Rheinheimera salexigens: one gene and its partner. The protein of the gene in region 2 interacts with the protein of the main gene of each other region in a pairwise test. Links are inferred from orthologs where the notes say so. Each region holds a gene or a part of one and is shown on either strand. Other genes may lie near its edges.

The links.
Region 1: the proteins of cysK (region 2) and cysE interact in binary tests that used the Escherichia coli proteins (3 or more experiments, as listed by UniProt). The link is inferred for Rheinheimera salexigens from one-to-one orthologs.

Annotation. Positions count from the first base shown.
Region 1 is NZ_MKEK01000001.1:875,950-879,044, forward strand. The notes cover bases 167-2,929. They hold cysE (serine O-acetyltransferase), read left to right. Parts: upstream 167-1,024; coding sequence 1,025-1,834; downstream 1,835-2,929. Other genes in these bases: trmJ (tRNA (cytosine(32)/uridine(32)-2'-O)-methyltransferase TrmJ), read left to right, coding at 235-1,020; iscR (Fe-S cluster assembly transcriptional regulator IscR), read left to right, coding at 1,936-2,418; BI198_RS04140 (IscS subfamily cysteine desulfurase), read left to right, coding at 2,438-2,929. Also shown: BI198_RS04120 (class I SAM-dependent methyltransferase), read right to left, coding at 1-62; more of BI198_RS04140, read left to right, coding at 2,930-3,095.
Region 2 is NZ_MKEK01000001.1:2,268,035-2,271,116, forward strand. Bases 199-2,948 are described here. They hold cysK (cysteine synthase A), read left to right. Parts: upstream 199-955; coding sequence 956-1,942; downstream 1,943-2,948. Other genes in these bases: BI198_RS10315 (AAA family ATPase), read right to left, coding at 199-834; BI198_RS10325 (hypothetical protein), read left to right, coding at 2,065-2,523; BI198_RS10330 (enoyl-CoA hydratase-related protein), read right to left, coding at 2,607-2,948. Outside these bases: more of BI198_RS10315, read right to left, coding at 1-198; more of BI198_RS10330, read right to left, coding at 2,949-3,082.

The DNA of each region.
Region 1 (3,095 bases), 1.4 Mb from region 2 along the record:
GCGTTGCTTAGCGGGCTAAACAGCACAGCAGATAAAACGAATGCTAATGAAACTTTTTTCATGCTACGTATCCTCTGAGGGTAAAATTGGCTTTAGTGTAGCAAAGCCAAGTTAAAAAGATAGAAATTCGTCGGCAATAAGTTGCTGAAATAGCATAGAGCTGGCCTGCTCTTTTTCATAAACAAACGCTTTAGCCTATGGTAGAATGCCGACCCTTTTATGCGGGACGCCTTAATGTTAGAGCAGATTCGAATTGTATTAGTTGGCACCAGCCATACCGGAAACATAGGCTCGGTAGCACGTGCTATGAAAACCATGGGCTTATCAAGCCTATACCTAGTTGCGCCTAAAGAACTGCCAGATGGCCAAGCTTATGCGTTAGCGGCCGGTGCGAGTGATATCTTGGCTCAAGCTAAAATTTTTGACTCTTTAGCCCCGGCTATAGCAGATTGTGGTTTAGTGGTAGGCAGCAGTGCCCGTTCGCGTACGCTGAGCTGGCCAATGTTAGAGCCAAGAGACTGCGGCGAAAAAGCCATAAGCGAAGCCCAGCAGCATCCAGTTGCTATTGTGTTTGGTCGCGAAAGCAGTGGTTTATCTAATGAAGAGCTGCAACTGTGTAATTATCATGTCTGTATTAATGCTAATCCGGAATATAGCTCATTAAATTTAGCCATGGCCGTGCAACTGGTTTGTTATGAAGTGCGTATGGCATGGTTAGCACAAGCAAAGCAGACGCAAGATAATCAGACACAAAGTGAGCAGTCACAAATTGAATCAGCACATACTGATGCTGAAATTAACTATCCTAGCAATCAGCAAATGGAAAGTTTTTATCAGCATTTAGAGCAAACCCTAGATGATACGGGCTTTATTATTAAGCAGCATCCGGGTGTGGTGATGACCAAATTAAAACGCTTATTTAACCGCGCGCGGCCAGAAGAGGCTGAATATAATATTTTGCGCGGAATTTTAACCTCGGTACAGCGTTTTGGCTCTGTTGTGTCGCGGACTAAGGAGTAACAATATGTTTGCTGGTATTCGCGAAGATATAAAAAGTGTGTTTAATCGCGATCCCGCGGCTCGGAATACGTTTGAAGTATTAACCACTTATCCGGGCTTACATGCTATTTGGTGGCATCGGCTTAGCCATAGGTTGTGGCGAGCGAACTGGACGTGGTTAGCACGATTTATTAGCACATTTTCGCGTTGGGTGACCGGCATTGAAATTCACCCGGGAGCGAAGATTGGTCGGCGCTGTTTTATTGACCATGGCATGGGTGTGGTGATTGGTGAAACCGCTGAAATTGGCGATGATTGTACACTTTATCATGGTGTGACCTTAGGTGGCACCAGTTGGACTGCGGGAAAACGCCATCCAACATTAGGCAACGGCGTAGTGATTGGCGCAGGGGCAAAAGTATTAGGCCCGTTACATGTCGGCGAAAATGCCCGTATTGGCTCCAATGCTGTGGTGGTTAAAGATGTGCCTGCTGGCGCGACGGTGATTGGCATTCCGGGTCGGGTGGTGGCTAGAGCAGATATTACGCTTAGTGACGAACGTAAACATATGGCTAAAAAGTTTGGCTTTGATGCTTATGCGGTGTCAGCAGACAGTCCAGATCCGGTTGCTAATGCGATTGGTCGGATGCTAGATCATATTCAAATGTTAGATAACAAAGTGGCAGAGCTGTGCCATGGCGTTAATGAACTGGGAGGAAATGTTTGCAGCAAAGTACCGACAGTAGATATTAAAGAAGAAGACTTTTTACAAGCAGAACAAAGGGCCGCAGAGGCGAGAGCGAAAGATATCGCTGCTTTTGATCCGGAAATATAAACGCGGGTTTGGCCTGAATACTTGACTGTTTTACTCAGCTTAATACTTGACTAAATTGGTCAGGTATGTAGAATGGAGCTATAACATTCAGGGAGCAGACTATGAGATTAACTTCGAAAGGACGTTATGCAGTAACGGCTATGTTAGATGTAGCCTTACACAAAGCGACTGGGCCTGTATCTCTTGCTGATATTTCAGAACGACAAGGCATATCGCTGTCTTATTTAGAGCAGTTATTTGCTCGGTTACGTAGATATGGCTTAGTTAGCAGTGTGCGCGGTCCTGGTGGTGGTTATCAGCTGAGCCGTGAAGCCTCGTTAATTACTGTATCTGACGTTATTACTGCGGTAGACGAAACCGTAGACGCAACACGGTGTCAGGGTAAGTCAGACTGTCAAGGTGGCATGCGTTGTTTAACGCATTCGCTATGGAGCGATTTAAGCCACCGAATTGAAGATTTCTTAACCAACATTTCGTTGGGTGAGCTGGTAAACCAGCAAGATGTAAAAATCGTCGCAAAACGGCAAAATGACCGTAATGTAAAGAATCCGGCAACTGATATAGACGTCAGTTGTCAGCTGTAAGTGAAACACGGAGCAAATAATGAAGCTACCTATTTATCTTGACTACGCTGCAACTTCACCTGTTGACATGCAGGTTGCAGAAAAAATGATGCAATTTATGACGATGGACGGTGAGTTTGGTAATCCAGCGTCACGTTCGCATCGTTTTGGCTGGCAAGCAGAAGAGGCAGTAGAAATTGCCCGTAGCCAAGTGGCCGATTTAATTAACGCCGATCCGCGTGAAATCGTATTTACCTCAGGTGCCACTGAATCAGATAACTTAGCCATTAAAGGTGCTGCTAACTTTTATCATAAAAAAGGTAAGCACTTAATCACAGTGAAAACTGAACATAAAGCTGTGTTAGACACCATGCGTCAATTAGAGCGTGAAGGCTACGAAGTGACTTATTTAGAGCCACAAACCGACGGTATATTAACCTTGGCTCAAATCGAAGCTGCTGTGCGCCCAGACACCACCTTAATAAGTGTGATGTTTGTTAATAACGAAATTGGTGTGGTACAAGATATTGCTGCTATTGGTGAGTATTGCCGTAGTAATAATATTCTATTCCATGTCGATGCTGCGCAAGCACCTGGTAAGGTTGAGATTGATTTACAAACCTTAAAAGTCGACTTAATGTCTTTTTCAGGCCACAAAGCTTATGGGCCTAAAGGTATTGGTGCTTTATATGTACGTC
Region 2 (3,082 bases):
CCTGTTGGCCATAAATGCCAACTTCTCCACTAAGGCGACATCTTGCTCATTTTTTAATAAGGCGCCAAACATTGGCATTAATCCGCCTTTATGCTGCTTATCATGTAATGCTTGTGCCGATATATCTTCTGCTAATAGCAGCTTTAACCAATCGAGCAGTTCAGACGTAGAAGGCTTTTTCTTTAACCCGGGCATTTCACGTAAATCAAAAAATGTTTCTAGGGCCACATTTAATAACTGCGGTTGAATATGCGGATAATGAACATCAACAATGGCTCTTAAGGTATCGGCATCAGGAAAGCGTATATAGTGAAAGAAACAACGGCGCAGAAACGCATCAGGCAATTCTTTATCGTTATTTGAAGTGATAATAACGATAGGCCGTTGAATGGCTTTAATTTGCTCACCGGTTTCATAAACATGAAACGCCATTTGGTCCAGCTCATGCAGTAAGTCGTTGGGAAACTCGATATCCGCTTTATCGATTTCATCTATTAATAGCACCGGCCGCTGAGTGGCAGTAAAAGCTTGCCATAATTTGCCGGGTTTAATGTAATTAGCAATATCCTGTACTTTGTCGCTGCCTAATTGGCTGTCGCGCAAGCGGGATACGGCATCATATTCATACAAACCATGTTGGGCTTTAGTGGTTGATTTTACATGCCACTGAATAAGCTCAGTGCCTAAGCTTGCGGCTAATTCTTCTGCCAACCTGGTTTTACCGGTGCCCGGTTCACCTTTAATCAATAACGGCTTTTCTAATGTCACGGCAGCGTTTACTGCTAATGCTAATTCATCCGATACGATATAGTGTTCTGTACTTTCAAATGCCATTGCATCCTCTTTCTTGTAGTAAAATGGAATAAGATATAGCCAAATGCTTGGGTAATTTTCTTTATGTAGAGTATTCTGGTACCAATTTCTTAATTTAATTATTTTATTTTGGAGCTGTTATATGGCAAACGTTTATGCTGATAATTCATTGTCTATCGGGCACACCCCTTTGGTCAAACTAAACCGAACCATTCCTAGCAGTAGCAAAGGCAGCGCTAATGTCTACGCTAAAATTGAAGCCCGTAACCCTAGCTTTAGTGTTAAATGTCGCTTGGGTGCGGCCTTAATTTGGGATGCCGAGAAAAAAGGTACGCTAACAGCTGAGCATGAAATTGTCGAACCGACCTCTGGTAATACCGGAATTGCCTTAGCTTTTGTTGCTGCTAGCCGAGGTTATAAACTCACCTTAACTATGCCAGAAAGCATGAGCTTAGAGCGGCGCAAATTATTAAAAGCTTTAGGGGCTAATTTGGTGTTAACCGAAGCAGCTAAAGGTATGAATGGCGCTATTGCTAAAGCCAAAGAAATTGCCCAGTCTGATCCTAAAAAGTATATTTTGTTAGGTCAGTTTGATAACCCTGCCAACCCACAAATTCACTTTGATACCACCGGCCCTGAAATTTATACTGATTTAGATGGCAAGGTAGATGTGTTTATTGCCGGTGTGGGTACTGGCGGTACTATTACCGGCGTAAGCCGTTACTTAAAACATGAAAAAAAGCTTAATGTATTAACAGTCGCGGTAGAGCCGACCGAATCACCGGTTATTAGCCAAGCTAAAAACGGTGAAGACTTAACGCCTGGGCCACATAAAATTCAAGGTATTGGTGCTGGTTTTATTCCGGGTAACTTAGATCTTAGTGTCATTGATCAAGTAGAAAAGGTCAGCAGTGAAGAAGCTTTTGCTGCCACCCATCGTCTAATGCGTGAAGAAGGCATTCTAGCCGGTATTTCTTCAGGTGCCGCTTTAGTCGCCGCACAACGCTTAGCCGAAAAGCCAGAATATGCCGGTAAAAACATTGTTATTATCTTACCTAGTGCCGCTGAGCGTTATTTATCTAGCGCGCTATTTGCCGATGTATTTACCGAGCAAGAATTAAGCGTTTAACTTAACGTTAATACTGGTCTGGATATAACCGCACTTAGGGCAGTATTAACTGCCCTTTCTCTTTACATCTACTGCAACAAAAGTCAGACTTAACAGCTAGTGTTTTATAGGTGTTTATATTAATGGTTTTTAGTTGGCAATCTTCTGGTCTCTGGTTTGGGCTTTTATTGTTTTTGACTGCTTGCAGTGATCCCGCACCTGCCATCACTACCCAATGGGGGACGCCTGAAGCCATAGCGACAGAGTTTTTTGATGCCTTATATAATGCTAACGATTTAGATAAAGCCAAAAATTTCAGCACTAACAATTATGCCAATTTACTAGAAAGTTATGGCACAACTCGGCAAGTTAGCCGGATATTAATGAACGTCTCATTTGATGAAGTGATTATTACCCTTAACCCGAGCAGTAGTAATGTGCGTCAGCAGTATGATGATGAAGCGCATATTTCCGTGGTATTAACAGGCACCCATCAAGGCAAAAAAATTGCCGATATGCGTTCAGTAGTGTTAGTAAAGCAAAGTGGTCGCTGGTTAGTTAATGCTGTAAAAGCGGATAAATTTAGCCGCGCTGTACGATGACACTGCAATAGTGCTGCATCAGTGCGGCAAAAGCTCTGAGCGCATTCTGTGTTAGCAGCGCGCTAGTTTGGTATTCCCTCGCTTTAACTTTTTGGTCGAAAAAAACCTTTAATTCGTTGCTGACAATCATCACTAACCAGTAGTTGCTGAAAATGCTCTAGCTCGGTTGCTATGGTATCTAAGGTTAATTGTTGCTGTTGCTTACGCATTAATTTTTTAGTCGCTAATACCGCAGCAGCAGGCAATTTCGCTAAGGTTTGGGCTTTTTCTGTGGCTAATTGCGTTAATTTATCAGCGCTAACCACTTGATTAACTAAGCCCATTTGTACAGCTTCATTCGCACCAAAAGCTTCACCTAATAATAAATACTGCGCTGCACGTTGATAACCCGCTACTTGGGGTAATAGTACGCTTGACCCTGCTTCTGGGCATAAACCTAAAGCCGTAAAGGGCAATTGAAACTTCACTCTGTCCGTAACATAAACCAAATCACAATGCAGTAAAGCCGTCGTACCAATTCCAATGGCTAGGCCATCGACAGCAGCAATAATAGGCTTAG